Pontiella desulfatans: one gene and its partners. The protein of the gene in region 1 interacts with the protein of each later gene in a pairwise test. Links are inferred from orthologs where the notes say so. Each region holds a gene or a part of one and is shown in the gene's direction. Other genes may lie near its edges.

Region 1 (7,285 bases):
ACGCTGGATCAGATGGATGAGTTGATCGAAAGCACCATGCGCATTGCTCGAAACCGCTCAGGAAAGTAGAACCATGGTTCAAGTGGTAAAATATGGAAACCGAACCCTTCGGTATGAGGTGATTCTATCGGCACGCAAAACGCTGCAGATTGAAGTGTATCCGGATCAGTGCATCCGGGTTAAAGCTCCGAATGGAATCCAACCGGAGTTGATTGCTCGACGGGTGCAACGTAAAGGACGCTGGATTGTTCGACAGCTGGACTATTTTCATCAGTTTGAACCTCGAACCCCACCCAGGAAATATTTAGGCGGAGAAACACATCTATACCTTGGCCGTCAGTATCGACTCAAAATCCTTCGGTCCGCGGAATGCGGCGTTAAGCTGATCCGTGGATATTTCCAGATATCTGTTAACGGTTCCCCCACTCCCCAAATCACCCAATCCTTGCTGGATCACTGGTACGCCGAAAAAGCGCAAATCAAATTTATCGAGGCCTTCGAACGGTGCTGGCCTAAATTTGGAAGAATGGGCCTAAGCAAACCCAGGCTGGTCATCAAGCGCATGAAAACCCGCTGGGGTAGCCTGTCTACGAGCGGTCGCCTGTCACTCAATGTCGATTTGATCCGAGCACCCAAAGAATGCATCGATTATGTCTTCACCCATGAGCTATGCCATTTAAAACACCACAATCACAGCCCTGCGTTCTATGAGCTGCTTGAAGCAACAATGCCCGACTGGAAAAAGCGGAAACACAAACTTGAACTCTCGTTGATATAGGAAAGCGACCGTTGCGAGGTGGCTTTCGGCGCTTCGGCTTTGCAGGGATGGAGCCAGCTCGCAGCGCCGGCCCTAACCCTCTGTGTCTCTGAGTCCTCTAACGCAGTGGGTGGTTAAAAATTCCTTTAGAATGCGAAGGCTAATGTTTTTCAACGTACTATTTGGTTAACGCCCGAATTTAGTGGCAGTCCAAGGCCCGGATCTCCGCCAGGAGGTCGCTCTGGCTCCTGCCGGCGCAATCGAGAATCGTATCGGCGTGCCTGAGGTAGAGCGGACGGCGCTCTTCATAGAGATCGTCGAGCGTCATGCCGGGTTTGATGATGACTCCCCGCTCGGAATAATCGCCGATGCGGCGCTTGATTTCCAGGAGCGGAACATCGAGGAAGATAATCTTGGCCATGGATTTGAGATGCTCCATCGCGCCGACGCAATAGACCGCGCTGCCGCCGGTGGCGATGACGCAGTTTTCGCAAACCACGGATTTGACCGTATCGCACTCCAGCGCCTGGTAGGCCTCCAGCCCATCGCGGTTCTGGAACGCCTGCATGCTTTCGCCGGCGCGCGCCTGCACGAGCAGGTCGGTATCGAGGAACCCCATGGAAAGCCACTTGGCCAGCTGAACGCCCACCGTGCTTTTCCCGCTCGCCGGCATCCCGATCAAAACAATGTTGCTCTTATCCACGAGGTAACCTCAGCCGATCAGGTTTAACAGAACTATTGATAACAGGACTATTTTTCTCCACCTGATTCATTGCAGTCCGAATAGTCTTGTTATCAATAGTCCTGTAAAATTCCCGCTGTATGGAAATTATACTTCGTAGTCTACGGCGTGGCGTTCGCAGACGAGCGGTTTAATGAACGCCCCGACCTTCAGGTGCGCCGGATGGTTGGCATAGGCCTTCAGGTCGTCCATCGAGGCAAACTCGGAATAGAGCACGATATCCTTCGACTGCTCACTGCCCAGCACGTCCAGCCCGACTTCAATGTCGATCAGCGTTGGCGCCACGCCCTTCAGCGCTTCCAGCTGGCGCTTCATCTCGAGCTTTTCAGCCTCGCCCACGCCCTCCTTGAACGTCCACATCACGATATGCTTAATCATCGTTTATCCCTTTCGTTGAATATGCGGGGAGTTTAAACACGCAGACACGAAGGCCACAACGCAGAAACGTCGCGCTCTTCGTGCCTTTGCGCTGGAACCGGATGGCTAATCGTCTTCGTAGAGTTCGTTGACGATGTCCCATGCCGTTGGATCATCGGTGCGCAGACGGCAAAGCAAGCCATAGTGATAGACCAGAAGCTGGAGATGCTTGCCCTTGAATTCATTGAAATTGGCGTTCTCGGAAAACCCCTCGGCCATCATTTCCTTGATCGTCATTTCATGGACCCGACCGATCTCGTGCTCCAGATCGTTGCGTCCCATCCGCAAGAAACCCGGTGTTTTGAGCAACAGCACCGGTTCATAGCTCATGCCTTCCAGCACCCTGGCGGTGGACTCGATCCGGTCCGCGGGAGCATCCGCTGGAAACTCCTCCAACACCTTCTGCCACATGCGTTCTGCTTTCATTGGCTTGCGCCTCCTTCCAACGCCGGAAGAGTAGCGCGAAAGCCCGAAACAGACAACCTTCTTCCTTGAATCGTTTGCCGGGCTATGCCCTTATTCTCGGCTCTTATGAATGATTCCCTGAAAGCGTATGTTGAGCAGTATGTCGAGTTGGAAACCGGCCTGCAGGAACTGGTGCTGATGCAATGCGCCTCGCTCTGCGCGCAATGCACGAGTGTTTGCTGCGATGCGGTCATCTGCCGGGAAGCCATCGAGAGCCCCTTCCTGAAACAGGTCCATCAACAAGCCGATCTGTTCGACGAACAGGAGGGATTTCTCACCCCAACGGGATGCCGGCTGAAAAAGGGCCGGCCGTCGGTCTGCTACGAATATTTTTGCGACAACCAGTTTTTTTACCAATCCGACGACCGGCACGCCGGAATCCTCCAGATTCTCGGTTCCCTTTTGTTCCACGCAACACGGAACGCCCAGGGGGAAACCCCGCTCCTGGAAATCATGCAGGAGGAGGAACTCGACCGGCTCGACTTCCAACGCCTGGAAGAGCAGATGAAGGAAAGTCTGCAGGCGCTGGAAACCATCCGTTCCTTCTACCGCAACGGAACCTTGCCGGAGCACTCCCGCATCGCGCTGAAGCGCATTCATATCCACACGGAATTCGACACCCCGGCTGAGTCTTCCGCCCATCATTACCCCGGCTAGACGCCCCCCCCCTCCGCGATGACTTTTTTTTAAAAAACCATATCGTGAAATCCTGGGGTTTGAACCATAGTTCAACCTTTCATCAATAGGATGTTTTTTATGGCTACACCGAACAACCCATTTCAAAAACGCGGATCCAACCATGGCCGGAGCGGCAACAAGGCCCGCTCCAACAAACATGCCGCCAGCAGCAAGGCAATGATCAAGGACGAGTCGGAGCTCGATGCCCTGCTCGCCGGCACGAAGGATCCGCTGGTTTTAATCCTGGACTGCATCCAGGATCCCCACAACCTGGGCGCCTGCCTGCGTTCGGCCAACGGCGCGGGGGTTGACGCGGTGATTATTCCGAAGGACAAGGCCGCACCGGTCACCGATGTTGCGATAAAGGTCAGTTGCGGAGGGGCAAGCCACACCCCGATATTCCGCATCACGAATCTCGCCCGCACCATGGACAACCTCAAAAAGCATGGCCTCTGGATTGCCGGAACCTCCGATCACCTCGGTACCCAAAACATCTACGAAACCGACCTCTCAGGGCCCTTGGCGCTGGTGATGGGATCGGAGGAAAAAGGGATGCGCCAACTGACGCGCGACAAATGCGACTACCTCCTATCGATCCCCATGGCCGGATTCGTGGAATGCCTCAACGTCTCCGTTGCCACCGGAGTCACCCTCTTCGAAATCGTTCGGCAGCGGAAAGCCGCCCAATCATAAGCGCCCCTCCCTAAAGCTTCGGGTCCCTTGTGTCTTTGCGGTCAAAAACCTTGATCTAGCCCGTCGGCTATGCCCTTATTTCCGGCTCCCATGAATCAGCCGGAAACGAAGGAATTATTGCAGAAGGTGAAGCGGTCGCTGGATGGCGTGCTGTTGCGCGACCGCGCCTACTTGAATTCGCTGATGCGGCGGGTGCGGCAGTGCATCCACGACGGCAAGCCGGCCGATAAGCTGGTTGCAAAGCTTCGGGATGCGCATGCCCAGGCGCTGGAGCGTGCGCAGAAACGGGCGGCGGTTCAGCTGAAGTGCGACTATCCCGACATCCTGCCGGTCTCCGGAAAAAAGAATGAAATCCTGACGCTGATCAAAGAGAACCAGGTCGTGATCGTCTGCGGCACGACGGGTTCGGGCAAGACGACCCAGCTGCCGAAGATTGTGTTGGAGGCCGGTTCGGGCAAGACCGGGCGCATCGGCGTTACCCAGCCGCGGCGACTCGCGGCAACGGGCATGGCGCGGCGCGTGGCGGAGGAGATGGACTCGGACTATGGCAAGGGCGTCGGCTGCCAGGTGCGGTTCGACGATTCAACCTGCGACGAGACGGTCATTAAGTTCATGACCGACGGCATCCTGCTGGCGGAAACCCAGCGCGACCGGCATCTGCAGCAATACGACTGCCTGATCATCGACGAGGCGCACGAGCGCAGCCTGAATATCGATTTCCTGCTCGGCTACCTTAAAAACCTGCTGGACGTCCGGCCGGATCTAAAGGTGGTCATCAGCTCGGCGACGCTCGATGCCGAAAGCTTTTCAGGTTTTTTCAACGACGCACCGGTGATTGAAGTCGAGGGCCGCACCTATCCGGTTGAGGATTTTTTCCTGCCGGGCGGCAAGGACGAGGAACTTTCGAACCATATTCTGCGGGCCATGCGCTGGATCTCGGATGTCGACGACCAAGGAGACGTGTTGATTTTCCTGCCGGGCGAACGCGAAATCCGCGATGCCACCAAAAAGCTGGAAGGCCAGCACTGGAAAAACACGGAGGTGCTTCCCCTGTTCGGGCGCCTGAGCATGGGCGAGCAGCAGCGCGTCTTCAAGGTTGGCGGAAGGCGGCGCATCATCCTGGCGACCAATGTGGCCGAAACCTCGATCACGATTCCGGGCATCCACTATGTCATCGACTCCGGCCTCGTGCGTCTGAGCCGCTACAACCCGCGCACGCAGGTGCAGGGCTTGCAGATCGAGCAGGTTTCGCAGGCGAGCGCCCGGCAACGGCGCGGACGATGCGGCCGCGTGACCGACGGCATCTGCATCTACCTGTATGACAAGGATACGCTCGAAAACAGCGCGCAATATACCGACCCCGAAATACGGCGCTCTTCGCTCGCGGGCGTCATCCTGCAAATGGACATGCTCGGCCTGCCCCCGATCGACCGCTTTCCGCTGATCGATCCTCCGAGTTCGACGCTCGTGAACGAGGGCTATAAAACGTTGCGCGATATCGGGGCGATCGATGACGGACGCAAGCTGACCCAATTGGGCCGGGACATTGCGAAATTCCCCACCGACCCGCATCTTGCGCGCATGCTGGTGCAGGCGATCGACGAAGGCGCCCTGACCGAGATCCTGATCCTTGTCGCCTTTCTTTCGATCCAGGATGTACGCGAACGTCCAACCGAAAAGGCCGATGCCGCCGACCTGGCCCATGCCCAATGGAAAGATCCGAAGTCCGACTTCATCACCATCCTCAACCTGTGGAACGCCATCGAGGACGAGCGCGGCGGAGGTGGGTCGCACGGCAGGCTGCGACGGTTCTGCAAAAAAAACTTCGTCAACTATCGCCGCGTCATGGAATGGCGCAACCTCTGGCAGGACCTGCGCGAGCAAGCCCGCGAAACGCTAAACTCTAAATCCGAAGCCCGAAACAAAGCCCAAAACTCCAAATCGAAAAGCTTACAACATTCGAATTCTGAACATTCGAAAATTGTTTCGGCTTTCGATATGAGTCCTTCTAATTTAGAGCAGTATGCTTCGATCCACCGCAGCCTGCTGGCGGGGTTACCGGCCAACATTGGTCTCAAGGGCGAAGAGCGCGAGTTTTGCGCCGCGCGCAACCGTAAGTTTTTCATCTTTCCGGGGTCCGGGCTGTTCAAAAAGCCGCCGGATTGGGTGATGACCTTTTCGCTGGTGGAAACCACCAAGCTTTACGCGCGTACCGTGGCCGAAATCCAGCCGGAATGGGTGGAGGCGGTCGCTCCGCACCTTTGCAAGGCCGTCTATGGCAATCCGGCGTGGGATCCCGACAAGGGGTTTGTCTATGCCAAGGAATCGGTCATCTCCGGCGGCCTCACCCTTCGCTCCGGAAAGAACGTCCACTTCGGAACGGTCAATCCCGAAGAAGCACGCAAAATATTTATCCGCGAAGGCATGGTGCCGGCCAACCTGAACACGCGCGGGGGGTGGTTCAAGCTACACCGGCAGATGCTCGACGACATCCAGGCATTGGAGGAACGCATCCGCCGCCCCGGCGCCCTGCTCGACCACGATGCCATCTACGACCATTTCGACCGGGTATTGCCGAACGACGTCCATTCGGTCAAAACGCTGGAACAATGGATCCGGAAATCAAAGGCGCGCATTGCGATGCGGTTGAAGGATGCCACGTATCCGCAATCGGAACCGATTCACCCGGAGGACTATCCCGACCATCTCACCTTCCACGGGGAAGATTTCCACCTGATCTACACCTTCGATCCCGGCGAAGAGCTCGACGGTATCGCCCTGGTCTGCCCGACCGACAAACTCGCCTTCCTACCCGACTGGGCGCCGGACTGGCTCGTCCCGGGCTGGCTGGAGGAAAAGACCAACCGCCTGCTGCGGACCCTTCCGAAAAACCTGCGCACCTCCATTGCACCCATCGACCAGACGGCCAAACGCTTCAAGCACACTTGCGCAAGTGTGCTTGAGCGCCCCTTGCTGGATGCCATTTCGGCGTGGCTGCAACAGGAGTTTAAGCTGCCGGTGGATGCCTCGGACTTCGATGAATCAGTCCTGCCGGAATGCCTGCGCATGAAGGTGATCGAAACAAGGAACGATGAAATTGTCCGGGTGCACACCTCGATTTCCGAGGAGCATCGGTTGCATGTTCATCGCAGTGGCGCGGAGAGCGCTTTTGCCAAGTGGACGTTGCCCCTGGGTCGGGTTTGGCCGGGCGGGGAGCTTCCGGAATTCATCACGAGCGACGACAGCCAGAAGACCCGCGGCCATCCCGCGCTGACCGCCGAAGCCGGAGGCGTTGGGCGCAGCGTGTTCCTGAGCCAGACGGATGCGGAATATTCGCACAGGGCGGGTTTGGCGGCACTTTTCCGGTTGCAGCAAAAAGACCAGGTCAGGTATGTGGAAAAGCGGCCTCCGCTCACCCCAATGCTCCAATTGACCCTTTCGTCCATCGATAGCGATTTTCTTGGCGACCTGATGGATGCTTCGATCGTCGAGGCACTGACCAATGATTCGAGGTTGGGGATCCGCAATGGCGA
Region 2 (7,354 bases), 680 kb from region 1 along the record:
GGAAAGATAAAAGGAACCACGGCCAATTGTATTGTTTGGCATAACACAGCCGGGATCGAAGGGGAAAACCTGCACAATGCAGGTGCTTCATATTCCTGTTCGCCGGATCTGGAACATGGTGTTGATGGAAATATCACCAATAATCCAATGATGATTTCCTCTTCCCACATTGCCAACGGTTCTCCCTGCCGAGGCATGGGCAGTTCCGCCTATGCGTCGGGATTGGATATTGACGGGGAGCCTTGGCTCAATCCACCGTCCATGGGGGTAGACGAGAATAATGGTGCCGCGACACTATCCGGCTCGATCCAGTTGGAGTTGCTTGGCCTTCCGTCGGAAACGACCATCCATACGAATCTTATCTGTTCCAGCGTTGTCATAGGCAGGGTTTCCGGATTCGAACTGGACTTCGGCAATGGCCATATGGTTGCGGATGGCTATTCTGCAACGAACGAGTGGCGGTTTTTCGGTAAGTATCCCGTAGTGCTGACAGCGTTCAACGATGATTATTCAGGTGGATTCTCCATCACTCAAACCGTGCATGTCGTCATGCTGGATGATGATGCGGATGGCGTTTGGGATTTGTGGGAAACCGCCTACTTCGGGCATCCAACCAATTGTCTGGCCGACATCGACTCGGATGGCGACGGCAGCAGCAACTTCGATGAATATATTGCGGGGATGGATCCGACGAATGCGGCGTCATGTTTCAGTGTTGAGCCAGTGGAGCGGATTGCTGAAGGATTCGTGGTGCGGTGGACGGCGGTCGAGGATCGGGTTTATGATGTGCTTTGGACGCCTGATTTGGATCGTGGATTCCAGCTGCTGGAGGCGGGGATTCCTTATCCTGGCAACAGCTACACGGACAGGGTGCATGCGGTGCAGTCGTGCGGGTATTATATGGTGGCGGTTCGGTTGCCGGGCATGAACGGCGACACGGACGGGGATGGTTTGCCGGATGTCTGGGAGGCGGAATATTTCACCGATGCGGTGGCCGCCGTCGCCGCCTACGATTTTGATGGCGACGGGCAGAGCAATGCCGAGGAATTCATTGCCGGAACCAATCCGACCAATGCGGCATCGCTGTTCAAGGCCGCTCACGTTTGGAGTGCTCCTTTCGGAACCGTGGTGGAATGGGTGTCGGTGACGGGGCGCACCTACAGCGTACTCTGGTCATCCGTTCCCGCAGGTGCTTATTCAGTACTGGAGTCGGGCATCGACCACCCGCAAAACAGCTACACCGATACCGTCCATGCCGTCGAACAGTCCGGCTTCTACAAGGTGGATGTGAAGATAAAAGAGTAGGGGCAAACCACGAAATACACTAAATACACGAAAGCGAGAACAGTTCCGCCGGTAAATATTCTGTCCAAAATCCGTACGCACCGTTTCGTACGACTATCCGCGCATTTCTTGTTTTTTATGCACGTTTTGAATTTTGGAATCTGCAACGGATTCATAGGAAAAGGAGTAGCAACGAATGAATGTAAAGCAACGAATCGAGAAGCAGGTAGAAATATTCGTTGCTTTACATTCATTCGTTGCCAATAAGATTTGTTCAGGTTTGGTTGCGGCTAGGCCGCGCTAAGTCTTTCGTGGTTCCTCTCTTTTTCCGCATGTGGGTTGAAATCCGAAGGGCAAGTCTTCATAGTTTGTCCCTGTTTAACCGGGAGTTGTCATGTCAGTCATGAAATTATTCTGTCACCAAATCATTCTGTCTATAATGTTTTCCGTCTTCGCTTGGGCGCAGATGCCGCACGAGGTGCTGTTGCTGGTGAACCAGCAGTCGCAGGATTCGCTGAAGGTGGCCAACTCGTTCCTAGCGGCGCGGCAGGTTCCACGGCGCAATGTCGTCTATCTCGATATTCCGGAAAGTGCCTATGGCGGCAGCGCCACCATCACGCCGGAGCAATTCACGGAGCTGATCTGGGCCCCGGCCAACGCCGTGGCGAAGGAGCGGGGGATCGACCAGCAAATCCTGGCCTGGGTCTATTCCGTCGACTTCCCGATCCGCGTCAAGACCGACTCCTACGACCGCAAGCAAATGTCCGTTGGCGGCATGACCTTCATGCGCAACAAGATGCCCGGATTGAGCCTGGTGGAGGAGGGCAAATACCTTTCGAAGCTCTTTGCGGGCCCGAACCAGCGGATCAAGCTCAACCTCAACTCCATGTCGCTTGGCATGCAGAAAAAGGGATTGGGGATGGATGCCAAGGTTCCGCCGGAAGCCGCCTGGCTGCAACGGGGGCTGGGGGAGCGCATGCCGCTCCCCAGCATGATGCTGGGCTATACCGGTGAAAATGGAAACGACGTCCAGACCGTAATCGATTCCCTCGTCCGCGGCCAACGCTCCGACCACCGGGGCATGCGCAGCGGGATCAACTTCGTGGTATCCGACGATGTCCGTTCCAAATGCCGCGAATATCAATACTACCCCGCCGTCAACGAACTGAAGAACCGGGGGATCACCGCAACGGTGACCACCAACTTTCCGGCCGGTGCCGAAAATGTGATGGGTATCCTGATGGGGGCGGAAAAGGTGGATCCGTCCCAGGTCAAATCGTTCTGGCCGGGCGCCATGGCGGAGCACCTGACCAGTTGGAGCGCGGAATTCCAGAAGCCGCAGACGAAGCTCACGGCATGGATCGAGGCCGGGGCAACCGGTTCCGCCGGAGCGGTGGTGGAACCCTATTCCAACCCCAACAAGTTTCCTTCGGCGCGTTTCTATGCACATTATGCCGCGGGGTGTTCGATGCTCGAAAGCTTCTACCAGTCGATCGCCTGCCCGTTGCAGTCGCTCCTGCTCGGTGATCCGATGGCCAAGCCCTATGCACTGCCGCTTTCCGTGAACATTCTCGGGGCGGATAACATTGAGAACGACTTCACCTACCTTGCCAATGCCGCGTGCCAAGTGCAGAATGCCCAGTTTCTCTACTCCTTCCTGCTGGACGGGAAGGAGATCCGCGAAGTTTCCGAGGATAATTCCGTGCATATCCGCTTGCTGAGACTCGCCGATGGCTACCACGAGCTGCGGGCCGTGGCGCGCATCAAGCATATGGTTGAATTCAACGCCTCGTTCGATAAGCCCATCATGGTCAATAAAATGGGGCGGTCGGTGACCATTCGTCCAAACCTTGCCCGGCTCGGTAAGCACGAACACGGAATCAAGGTGCAGATTGGCGGCCAGCAAATGCCCCAAAAGATTCGGCTGGTTTCCGGGGAACGGGTGCTCGATGAGCAGATCTATGATGCCGATGCGGAGCTGGTGCTCGATGAACTGATGGTTGGCGAAGGCCCAAACCAGGTGCGCGCCATCGCCATCTACGCCGATGGCATGGAGGTTTCCAGCCCGCCGGTTAGTTTCGGAATCACCTTCAGTACCGATTCATAATCCTTGCGACAGGGGACGCGGTTCCGGGGAATAAATAAACCTTTAAATGGCCGGTGCGGAACGGTACGTTGTGCCGCGCATTTAAGGAAAAACCAATGGACAAACCATGCATATTCTTTGACCGGGACGGCATCGTGAACGAATCGCCGGGGCCCGGTTATGTCGAAAGGTGGGAGGATTTCCATCTTCAGCCCGGCTTTGTGGCAGCGCTCAGGACGGTCGCAGCCAAGGGATACCCCGCCGTCATCATCACCAACCAGCAGGGCGTGGCCAAGGGGCTCTATTCCGAAGAGGAGCTGGCCGGAATCCATGGCAACATGCGCGCGCAGCTGCGGGCCCACGGGGTCGATGTGCTGGACATTTTCCAGTGCACCCATTTTGCTTCCGACAACTGCCACTGCCGCAAACCCAAGGCCGGCATGTTCCACGATGCCGCGAAAAAACACGGGCTGGATCTTTTGCGGTCGTGGATGATTGGCGACAGCGAGAAGGATGTGGAGGCCGGGCGCCTTGCCGGTTGTAAAACGATCCGGGTGTGTCCGTTGGATGAAGGAACCAAGGCCGAGTTCCATGTCGAAAGCATGGATGAAGTGGCCGCGATTTTAGAAAAGGAGTTGAAGCCGTGCGGATAGTTGAAACTAACAGTCCAGAGGAAACCTGGGAATTGGCCGCCGAATTGGCCGGCGAGATCGGGCCCGGAACGGTGATTGCCCTGCACGGTGACCTGGGCGCGGGAAAGACCTGCTTCATCCAGGGCTTTGCCGCCGCGCTGGGCATCGACGAACCCATCACCAGTCCGACCTATACGTTGATCGGCGAATACGAAGGGCGCCTGCCGTTGCACCACATCGATCTCTACCGCCTATCGGGGCCGGAGGAAGCATTGGGCCTGGGGCTCGAGGAATATTTCGACGTCAACGGCATTACGGCCATCGAATGGGCGGAGCGCGCCGAAGGTCTGCTGCCCCCCGATTTGCTGCATGTTGAAATCAAGGCCGACGAACATACCGGAACCCGTGCGTTCCGCATTTTCAGGGAGACCGACGCATGAGGATTTTTGCCATTGAACTCAGTTCCCGCTTCGGGAGTGTTGCCCTGGTGGAAGACGGCAAGGTTGTCGCCGAAAAAAGCTGGGAGGAAAATTTCAAGAACCGCCAGCAGTTGTTCGATGCCATGGCGGATATGGAAATCGACTGGAATGGCGTGGATCTCTTCGCGGTGGGCCGCGGGCCGGGTGCCTTTTCCGGCATGCGGATCGGTTTCTCCGTGGTCAACGCCCTGGCCGCTCCGTTGAAGAAGCCGGTCTATGCCCTGAACAGCGGCGCGGCCTTGGCCGCGCAGGTGGGGGCGCCCAAAACCGCCGTGGTCGGCGATGCCCGCCGCAACAAGGTTTGGGCGGGGGTCTTCGACGGATCCGAGCTGGTAAAGGAATTCAAGTTGATGGAACTTGAAGAACTCCGCGCCTTCGTGCCCGAAGACGCACTGGTTGTCAGTCCCGACCATGACCGGTTGGAGGAACTGCTGGCCGGCTTTAGGACGATGGAGAAACCCGTGCCTGTTTTCCCGACGGCGGGCAAGCTGGGTGGACTGGTTGCCGGGCGGTTGGAGCGCGGGACCCAATCCGAACCCTTTGAGCCGCTCTACATGCACCCGCCGGTATTCATTGCCCCGCGTTTCCCTGCATAATCTATTTAGACGGTGGCACCTGTTGCCTAGGCTGTTCATATGCAAAAGATGATTGTCAACGTATCGAAGGGATTCGACGACATGCGGCCTCTTTTCAAGGCCACGACTCCCGAAGAGCGCTTGGATGAGGTGGAGAGATTGCGTCTCGAAGCCGGAAAGTTCATATATGAATATCCAGCTAGACTTCTGCGAGTTCTTACGGCTGTTAGAAAAATATGACGTCTCTTGAAAAGGGCCATGCTTTATTTCGGCTTCCCGGCGGAACAACTTAAGCACGAGCTATTTTCCGAAGAGGGTACTGTGATCCAGTTCGGTGTTCCACCGTGCCAAATTGACTTGCTGAATCAAATCAGTGGAGTTGAGTACGCCAACGCCGCCGCGCATACGATTTTTGCGAAGTATGGGGATGTGCGGATTCGGGTGATCGGCCGTGAGGATTTGCTGCTGAATAAATCTTCGACTGATCGCCTTAAGGATAAGGTGGATGTGGATGAGATTAAGCGGTCTGAGTCGACTTAGCCTTTACCCTTTTTCCTTCAACCTGCCCGATCACGATGCCGGCGATGATGAACGCCATGCCGATCAGGCTGGGCAGGGTTGGCGATTCATCCGGAAGGAGCAACCAGCTCAAGGCCGCGCCGCTGAGCGGGATTAGGAATTTCCAGAGGTTTAGCTTGGAAACCTTGATTTTGCTGAGCAAGTGGAACCAGATGGCGAAGGCCGTGGCGGAGATGATGGAAAGCCAGGCCAATGCGCCGAAGAACGATGCGGGTTGGTTCATTTGCGGGGGGCCTTCGAAGGGCAGCGCAATGAGCAGCAGCACGATCCCTCCCAGTAGCATCTGCGCACTGTTGAGGGCAATCGGGTGCAGGCCGCCCTTGCGCTTGGCCACCACAATGTTGCCGATGGCCGAGACCACCGCGCCGCTGAGCAGGAGCATCAAGCCGAAGAATTCCTTCAGCCCGACCGGACTCCAGGGCTTGGTTGCCAGGCTGATCAGTGCCACGCCCACCATGCCAAACACGATGCTGACCAAGGTGCGCCGTTGCATTTTGTCGTCGTGCATGAGCAGGTGCGCCATCAATGCAGAGGCCAATGGACCCACCCCGATCATGATAGCTCCTTCCGCGCCGCGCACCCAGTTGAGGCCGATGAAGAAGGTGCCGTAGAGGAAGATCGTGTGAAAAAGGCTCACCAGCAAGACCGTGGTGAATTCCTTGCGGAGCATGCGGATGGGAGCGGCGAGGCTCCCGCACAACGGGATCTGGATCAGGCCCGCCAGCACGAAGCGTAGGCCGGCCAGATTGAGCGGTTCCTGGAAGTCGAGTGCATGCTTTGAGGTGACGAACGACGTCGACCAAAGCAGGCACGCAAAAATTGCCAACAGATTGAGCCGGAGGAGTCCGGGTTTGCTCATCGAATTCCGTTAGGATTCGATCGCAAGCGAATCGAGATGTTCGCGAATCCGGCGTTCATGATCCTTGTCGCCGCGGTTGAGCTGCTGGAAAACCGTTTCGACCACCGTTTCGGCATCCTTTTCCATGAACTTCATGTAGTGGCATTCGCCGGACTCGTTCTCCAGTGCAATGGCCACTTTGCAGGCCTCCTGGCGAGTCGGTTTGACGGCCTTGTATTTTTCAATCGTTTCCAAGGTCTTGGCATTGGATTTCTTCAACTCGTCGATGGAGTCGGCCACGATGTCGTAGGGGAACTTTCCGCGCTTTAGGAAGGATTCCTTGGCCGCGCGTATCAGCGAGGCATGGCTCTTTTCCTCCAAGTGAAGCTTCCACCAAAAATCGGCGTCGTCCGGCAAGGCTTCCGAGAAAAGCTTGTAGAGCCCTGCGGCGTTGAGTTCGAGCGCGATGCTCTTTTCAATTAGTTCATCTAGACGGTTTTTTTCCATAACTGGATACAAGCGTTGCAAACAGGAGGGCCGCCTGTCGAGCAGTCTTTTAGGTTTTGAAAAGACTACTAATCCGCGCTCATTTGTCGGTGTTTGTGGAGCTTGCGCTTTGTTGCAGGATGATTAGTATTTGTGGACATGGGAATGCAAATAGATGGCTGAAAATTTGGAAGAGTTGGTGTCCGCCGAGCTGCCGACGGAACCTTGCCCGGACATGGGCCGGGTGCTGGTGGCCGGGGCAACCGGCTATATCGGCGGGCGCCTGGTTCCCGAACTGATCGGCCGGGGCTACAAGGTGCGTGTGATGGTGCGCGCCGAGTCGCCGGAGCATGAAGACCGCTGGCCGGATGCCGAGGTCGCCGTGGCGGATGCCC
Region 3 (7,407 bases), on another replicon or contig:
TCTTCTTCGCCTACGACAGCTCCCAGGTTAATCCGGAGGAATCCGGCAAGTGCGAGCAAGTCGCCGACTACCTGAAGAAGGGCAAGGGCCAGGGCGTGATTGTCGAAGGCCACGGCGACGAGCGCGGCAGCCGCGAATACAACCTCGCGCTCGGCGAACGCCGCGCGCTGGCCGTCCGCGACTATCTCATCAGCCTCGGTGTGAATTCCGCGACGATCCAGACCAAGACCTATGGCGAGGAAATGCCCGACGACATGGGGCACGATGAAAATGCCTGGCGCAAGAACCGCCGCGCTGTTTTCGCTATCTACTAATCTCTTGCCAGGTGCGGCCCCGGGCCGCACTTTCTTTTTTCGTATGCAGTTCCTCTTCCCCACGATCGCGGCACAGTTCGACTTCATGGGCGGTGCCCTGGGTGTGGTTGCCGCCGTTGTCGTATCCTTTGCGGTCATCACACTGGTTGCCAGCTACTACCGCTTTCAGAACATCGTGCAGATGGCGGAGAACACCCAGCCCGAGGACATGGGCGCCCAGCCCGAGGACATCCTGCGCGTACAGCTTGCACGCTACCTCGCCGGGTGTGCGCGCCGCGGCACATCGTTTTCCCTCGCGCTCATCCGGACGTCCAATCCCGAGGTGCCCGTTCGCATGGATGCGCCGATCGTCGGTAGCATCCGCCATGCCGCCCGTCGCGGCGACATCACCTGTGTCTACGACGACCAAACCGCCGTGCTGCTCGCCGAATCCGAACCCGAGGATGCCATGGCCATCCTGACCCGCATCACCGCCTACGTGGCCGCGGATTGCCCCGAACTCGAACTCGCCGGCCTTCGCTCAGGCATCGCCTCCTATCCCGGCCATGGCCTGGCCGGCAAGGACTTGATTGATGCCGCCCTCGAAGGGTTGCGGATGTCCTCCGCCGAAGCCCCGATCGTCATGCCCGAAATCGAGGATGCCGATGAGGAGCTCGAAGAACCCGCTGTCGAAGAGGTTGAAGAGCCTGCCGAATCCGGGGGAGAGGGCGAAGAGGACGACAAAAAGGATTCCAAGGGGTGGAAGGAGCGGCGCAAGAACCTGATGCTCGACGAGTTGACCGGCGTACTGAAACCCTCCGCCATTTCGGCCTACATGCAGCGCATGATGAGCGAGCTGCGCCGCAAGAAGCAGCCTGCGGCCCTCTTCTGCATGGGTGTCAACAACATGGACCATGTTGCACGTATCCATGGCGCGGAGGCTGCCGACGATGTCATGGCGGGGGTCAGTAGGTTGCTGCAGCAATACCTTCGTGCCGACGACCTGATCGGACGGCACGAAAAATACGCCTTCCTTGTCCTTGCGCAGTGTTCCATGGCGGAGGCCGAGATCATCGGCAAGCGCATCAGCACGCTGGTGCAGCAGGGCGAATTCGTTTCCGGCAGGAAAAAGCTCAAAACCACCATCACGCTCGGCGTGGCAACCTATCCGGAGCATGGCCGCAACCTGCACCATCTGTACACGGCCGGGCAGAAGGTGCTCGACCATAGCCGAATCAACGATATCCGCGCTTATGCGGTTTACGATCCCGAAATACATGATAGGATGCCACCCAAACCGATGAAGAACATCAAATCGGTGCAGGCGTAGTGGAATTAGGAATGTAGATTTAAGAATGTAGAATTTTGGGTCTGCGACGCTTCCCGGTGAAGGGCGCGGAGAATTCGACGGGAAACCATTCTTCATTCTGAAATCTTAATTCTTAATTTCAATCCAGAGGAGAGAAGATATGAAACTAGGTGTGAACATCGACCATGTGGCCACATTGCGCCAGGCGCGTGGCACCGTATATCCCGATCCGCTGGATGCGGCCATCCTGTGTGCCCGGGCCGGTGCCCACGGCATCACCGCCCATCTCCGGGAAGACCGCCGCCATATCCAGGACGACGACATCTATCGCCTGAAAGAGCTTCAGCCCCTTCCGCTCAACCTCGAAATGGCCAATGTTGAATCCATTGTCGAAATTGCCCTAAGCGTCCGGCCGGCCGAAGTCTGCCTCGTCCCCGAAAAGCGCCAGGAGCTGACCACCGAGGGCGGTCTGGATGTCATCGGCCATTTCAACCATCTCAAGGAAACCGTGCAGTGCCTGACCGAAGCCGGGATCGAAGTCAGCATGTTTGTCGATGCCGATGAAATTACCCTGGCCGCCTGCAAGGATCTCGGCGCCCCCACGGTCGAGCTGCACACCGGCGCCTATTGCGATGCCGAGCCCAACGACCGCCCCGTTCTACTCGAGCAGTTGATCCGCGGCGCGGACTATGCCCATGAACTCGGGCTGAAGGTGAATGCCGGACACGGAATCAACATCGAAAACCTGGGCGGCATCCTGTGTGTTCCGCACCTCGACACGCTCAATATCGGGCACAGCATCATTTGCCGCTCCGTTTTCCACGGCCTGGAGACCTCCATCAAGGAAATGCTCATCGGCATGCTCGAATACAATGGATGACAAGTGACGATTGAGGCGTGATCCATTTAACCACGCCTCACGTTTCACTTTTCACGTTTTCTCATGAAACTCATCACGCCAGAAGAAATGCGGGAGCTCGACCGCCGAACCATCGAATCCGGTATTCCCGGCGAAGAGCTGATGTTCACGGCCGGTGAAGGATTGGCCGATGCCATCCGTACGCTGGCATCCAACCATCAGCTTACCGATTCGCCCGTCCTGTTTGTTGCCGGCGCCGGCAACAACGGCGGCGATGCCTTTGTTGCCGCCTGTTGCTTGCACGAGGACGGATGGCCGGTCGAATGCTGGCTGGCCGCGCCCGAAAGCAAAATCAAGGGCGATGCACTGATCCATTTCAAGAAGATGAAAAAGGCGGGCGTCCCGTTCGAGGTGCTCGATACGTCCGAGCATTGGACCTATGTGGCCGAAAGCGGCATCGACGCCGAAATCATCGTGGATGGACTGCTGGGAACCGGCGCCGCCGGGGATCCGCGCGGCGTCATTGCCGATGCCGTTCAATTCATCGATGCCCAGGCCGACCGCGCCTTGGTCGTTGCCATCGACATTCCGTCCGCCATGGCCATACGGGCCGACCTGACCGTCACGATGGGACTCCCCAAGATCGGGCTGGCCGAACCCGAAAACATCGACATGGTCGGCCAGGTTGAAGTGGTCGATATCGGCATTCCACCCGCCTTCATCGATGAGGCGGTTGGCGATGCCGATCTGGAATTCATCCATCCCTCCGACCTCTCCCCGCTGTTTCCGCGCCGCCCGCGCGATGCGCACAAGGGGGCATTCGGCCACGTGCTTTGCATCGGGGGATCAAAAGGCTACAGCGGAGCCATTGCCATGGCCAGCCGGGCCGCCACCCGCTCCGGCGCCGGACTCGTCTCGGCCTTTGTGCCCGAAGCCATCCATGCGCTGGTCGCTCCCGCCATTCCCGAGGTGATGGTGCATTCGAGCATGCCCGAAGGCAAATGGACGGCCATCATGGCCGGTTGCGGCATGGGGCGCTCCGCAACCACGCGGGAACAAGTGTTGCACCTGCTGGAGGATTCCGCGGTTCCGGTCGTACTCGATGCCGATGCCATCACCGTGCTCGCCGATCATGTCGATTCCATCAAGAGTGCCAAGTGTCCCGTCGTCCTCACGCCGCACCCCGGCGAGTTCGCCGCGCTGTTTGGCCTGAAGGTGGACGATGTTCAGGAAGACCGTTTCGGCATGGCCCGGATGGCCGCCGACAAGCTCGGCGCAACCATTGTGCTCAAAGGGGCGGGGACGCTCGTTGCAACCCCCGGCCAGCCAATTGCAATCAACCTAACCGGCAATCCCGGCATGGCTGCCGGTGGTTCCGGCGATGTTCTCGCCGGAATCATTGCAGGACTCGTTGCCCAGGGGATCGCACCGTTCGAAGCCGCATGCGCCGGGGTGTGGCTCCATGGCCGTGCGGGCGACCTCGCCGCCGCCGAAAAGGCGCAGGCCTCCCTCATCGCCACCGACCTCATCGAAAAAATCCCCGATGCTTTCCGGGATATTAGTTGCAGATAGTGATTCGTGACGATTGAGCCGTGAGAGGAAGTTATCTCACGCCTCAATTCACCATGCTGTGCGGTTGGTGGGTGGCCTGGATGACGGTTTGCCAGAACCAGCTTTGCGGGTCGATGGTTTTTCGGGCGCCGATCATTTCGATGGGCAGGTGCACGAGGCGATCGTGGTGCAGGCCAACAATCATGTTGGTGCAGCCGGCCATGGCCGCGTGCACGGCGTTGTTGCCGAGGCGCAGGCAATACATGGAGTCGTTCGCGTTGGCGCGGCGGCTGCGGATGTTGTAGCTCGGATCGAAATATTTGACGTTGACCTCCAGGCCCTTCTTTTTGAAGTGGGCATGGATTTCCTCATTCATCAAATCGCCGATGTCCTGAAGGCGTTTGTTGCCGGACTTGTCGGTGGCGTCCTTGGCTTTGTCGAACAGGTGTTGGCCGGCGCCTTCTGCCACGACGACCACGGCATGCTCCTTGCGCCGCAGGCGTTTTTCCAGGACTTCCAGGAAGCCCTTGGGGCCGTGGAGGTCGAACTCCACTTCCGGGACGAGGCAAAAGTTGACGGCGCTGTTGGCCAGTGCGGCCGATGCGGCGATCCAGCCCGATTCGCGGCCCATCAGTTTAACGAGACCGACGCCGTTGCGGTAGGCGCGCGCTTCGTTGTGGGCGTTGGTGATGATGTCCCAGGTGGCTTCAACGGCGGTTTCGAAGCCGAACGAGCGCTGGATCAGGCTGATGTCGTTGTCGATCGTTTTGGGAATGCCGACGACGGAAATTGGAATGTTGCGTTCCTTGAGCTTGTTGACGATGTCGCGCGAGCCGCGCTGGGTTCCGTCGCCGCCGATGGTGAAGAGGATGTCGACACCGTAATGGATCAGCGTGTTGATGATTTCGTCGTCGTCCTGCCGGCCACGCGACGACTTGAGCATGGTGCCGCCCTTTTCGTGGATCTCGTCGGTGTTGTCGGTGGTTAGCTCGACGGGATAGTGGTAGTACTTCGCCACGAGACCTTCGTAGCCATACTTGAACCCCAGCACGCGTTTCACGCCATAGCTTTCCAGGCTGCAGAAGGTCAGGGCGCGGATCACGTCGTTGAGTCCCGGGCAGAGGCCGCCGCAGGTGACGATGCCGACGGTGACATCCTTCGGGTTGAAGAAAACCTTCTTGCGCGGACCGGCCAATTCGAAATATTCGATGTCCTCGATTTTTTCGAGTTTGGAAAGCTCCTTGGTGCGGTCGTGGCATGCCACGGCCTCTCCGTCGTAGAAGCGAACCAGCTTATCGATAAGGGGCGAATCGAACGTGGTTTCGCCCAGGGTTTCCGCGCGGTGGATCTTTAGGTTTTCCATCGATCTTCTCCTAGAATTGTGAAAGGAACCGGACATCGTTTTCGTACAGGTTCCGGATGTCGTGAATGCCATACAAAATCATGGTGATGCGTTCGATGCCCATGCCGAATGCGAAGCCGGTGACTTTCGAGCTGTCGTAGCCCACCGACTGGAAGACGTTGGGGTCGACCATGCCCGCGCCGAGGATCTCGATCCATCCGCTGTTCTTGCAGACGCGGCAGCCCTTGCCGTTGCAGACGTGGCAGGTGAAGTCGACTTCGACGCTCGGTTCCGTGAACGGAAAGAAGTGCGGGCGGAAGCGGATCTTCACGTTCGGCCCCATGAGCTCGCGGGCGAAGTAGGAAAGCGTGCCCTTGAGATCGGCCAGCGAAACATTCTCGTCCACATAAAGGCCCTCCACCTGGTGGAAGTTTGCGCTGTGGGTGGCGTCCGGCGTATCGCGGCGGTAGCAGCGGCCGGGGGAAATGATCCGTACCGGCGGCTTGTGCTCCATCATATAGCGCACCTGCACCGGCGAGGTGTGGCAGCGCATCAGGTCGCCGTTGTTCAAATAGAAGGTGTCCTGCTCGTCGCGCGAGGGATGGTCGGCGGGGGTGTTGAGCGCATCGAAGTTGTTCCAGACGGTTTCAATGTCCGGGCCGTCGGCCACGGTGAAGCCGAGGGTCTGGAAAATCCGGGTGATGCGGTCGGTGATCTGCGTGATCGGGTGGCGGGTGCCGAGTCCCTGCCACTGGCCGGGCTGGGTCAGGTCGAAGCCCGCCCCTGCGGACGTGCCGCTGGCGGCGAATTCCGCCTGCTTGGTCTTGATCCGCTCCGCCAGCTCGTTCTTGAAATCATTGACGGTCTTGCCGAACATCGGTTTTTCTTCCGGCGAAACATTTTTGAGTTCCTGCATCACCTTTGGAAGCAGCCCCTTGCGGGCGAGGTATTCAATGCGAACGCCCTCGAGCGCCTCCGCGTTTTCGGCATTTCGCGCTTTTTCCAGCGCCGCTGCCTTCATATCGATCAAGTCTTGTAGCGTCATATTTTTTCCCCGGTTCCATGAATTGGAAAAACAGCGTCCTATCATCCTTGCCGGGGGGATTTTGGCAATTGCTTTTTTGCGGTTTCTTTCGGTTGATTAAACATATTTGGAGCAATTCGGGGCGGCTTGAGATTGTATTCTCCGCGCAAAAAAGCTTGGATGCATATAGGCCGATTGATCGGAGGGGCCTATGATGGATGACGACTTGGATATTCGTTGGAAGCAGCGGTTTCAAAACTTTGAAAAATCGCTGAAGCTACTTGAAGGGGCATTGGCTGTTCGGTCTCCCGACATCTACCAAAGAGCGGGGATGATTCAGTTTTTCGAAACCACCTTCGAGCTATCTTGGAAAATGATGAAGGACTATTTCGAGGCGGAGGGTTTTTCAGACGTCAAATCGCCCCGGGCAGCGATTAAGCAGGGTTTTGAGAGCGGCTTGCTTCAGGAAGGGCACGCATGGATGGAATTGCTCAAAGACCGTAACCTGACGGCACACACCTATGATGAAGAAACGGCGGAGAAAGTCGAAAAACTGATCGAAGGGAAATACATCCCCATCATCCGCGACCTTCATGAAACCTTCAAGAAGCTTAACGATGCATGACCTCGGACTCAGCGAAAACGATTTGAAAGCCATCCGGGAAATGCTGGGTCGGTGCCCGGAGGTCAAGCAAGCCGTTGTCTTCGGTAGTCGGGCAAAAGGGACGCACCAAAATGGGAGCGATGTCGATTTGGCGCTAAAGGGGACAGAGCTGACGTTTGAAGGGGTCACCCGTATTTCCTACCTTCTCAACGAAGAGACTTTCATGCCTTACAAGTTCGATGTTCTCCAATACGAGACGATTAAAAGCACAGAGCTCATTGACCATATCGACCGTGTTGGAATAACGGTCTACAAAGCCGACAATCCCTTTATCGGTTCCCGCGCAGATATAGAGGATGTAGAAACGCATGTGCGTGACCTTCGTAAAGGGCGGGAACTATAATCCTGTATCGTCATTTGAAGTG

The links.
Region 2: the proteins of rlmB (region 1) and tsaE interact in binary tests that used the Escherichia coli proteins (3 or more experiments, as listed by UniProt). The link is inferred for Pontiella desulfatans from one-to-one orthologs.
Region 3: the proteins of rlmB (region 1) and E9954_RS21665 interact in binary tests that used the Escherichia coli proteins (3 or more experiments, as listed by UniProt). The link is inferred for Pontiella desulfatans from one-to-one orthologs.

What each region holds. Positions count from the first base shown.
Region 1 is NZ_CAAHFG010000001.1:1,651,817-1,659,101, reverse strand. Bases 2,185-4,944 are described here. They hold rlmB (23S rRNA (guanosine(2251)-2'-O)-methyltransferase RlmB), read left to right. Parts: upstream 2,185-3,137; coding sequence 3,138-3,752; downstream 3,753-4,944. Other genes in these bases: hrpA (ATP-dependent RNA helicase HrpA), read left to right, coding at 3,843-4,944; E9954_RS06180 (hypothetical protein), read left to right, coding at 2,448-3,038; E9954_RS06185 (hypothetical protein), read right to left, coding at 2,185-2,342. Outside these bases: E9954_RS06205 (type I restriction endonuclease subunit R), read left to right, coding at 1-69; E9954_RS06200 (M48 family metallopeptidase), read left to right, coding at 74-778; E9954_RS06195 (shikimate kinase), read right to left, coding at 957-1,460; E9954_RS06190 (Dabb family protein), read right to left, coding at 1,587-1,877; more of E9954_RS06185, read right to left, coding at 1,983-2,184; more of hrpA, read left to right, coding at 4,945-7,285. UniProt on the Escherichia coli protein: Specifically methylates the ribose of guanosine 2251 in 23S rRNA.
Region 2 is NZ_CAAHFG010000001.1:966,457-973,810, forward strand. What follows is about bases 2,899-5,727. They hold tsaE (tRNA (adenosine(37)-N6)-threonylcarbamoyltransferase complex ATPase subunit type 1 TsaE), read left to right. Parts: upstream 2,899-4,013; coding sequence 4,014-4,442; downstream 4,443-5,727. Other genes in these bases: E9954_RS03740 (hypothetical protein), read left to right, coding at 2,899-3,391; E9954_RS03745 (D-glycero-alpha-D-manno-heptose-1,7-bisphosphate 7-phosphatase), read left to right, coding at 3,487-4,023; tsaB (tRNA (adenosine(37)-N6)-threonylcarbamoyltransferase complex dimerization subunit type 1 TsaB), read left to right, coding at 4,439-5,077; E9954_RS03760 (hypothetical protein), read left to right, coding at 5,315-5,596; E9954_RS03765 (DMT family transporter), read right to left, coding at 5,574-5,727. In the rest of the region: E9954_RS03735 (PKD domain-containing protein), read left to right, coding at 1-1,305; more of E9954_RS03740, read left to right, coding at 1,688-2,898; more of E9954_RS03765, read right to left, coding at 5,728-6,494; E9954_RS03770 (ferritin family protein), read right to left, coding at 6,504-6,980; E9954_RS03775 (SDR family oxidoreductase), read left to right, coding at 7,135-7,354. UniProt on the Escherichia coli protein: Required for the formation of a threonylcarbamoyl group on adenosine at position 37 (t(6)A37) in tRNAs that read codons beginning with adenine.
Region 3 is NZ_CAAHFG010000003.1:131,902-139,308, forward strand. Bases 1,908-4,789 are described here. They hold E9954_RS21665 (NAD(P)H-hydrate dehydratase), read left to right. Parts: upstream 1,908-2,545; coding sequence 2,546-4,033; downstream 4,034-4,789. Other genes in these bases: E9954_RS21660 (pyridoxine 5'-phosphate synthase), read left to right, coding at 1,908-2,482; E9954_RS21670 (ATP-dependent 6-phosphofructokinase), read right to left, coding at 4,077-4,789. In the rest of the region: E9954_RS21650 (OmpA family protein), read left to right, coding at 1-314; E9954_RS21655 (sensor domain-containing diguanylate cyclase), read left to right, coding at 271-1,623; more of E9954_RS21660, read left to right, coding at 1,763-1,907; more of E9954_RS21670, read right to left, coding at 4,790-5,375; pheS (phenylalanine--tRNA ligase subunit alpha), read right to left, coding at 5,386-6,399; E9954_RS21680 (nucleotidyltransferase substrate binding protein), read left to right, coding at 6,590-7,003; E9954_RS21685 (nucleotidyltransferase domain-containing protein), read left to right, coding at 6,996-7,385. UniProt on the Escherichia coli protein: Bifunctional enzyme that catalyzes the epimerization of the S- and R-forms of NAD(P)HX and the dehydration of the S-form of NAD(P)HX at the expense of ADP, which is converted to AMP.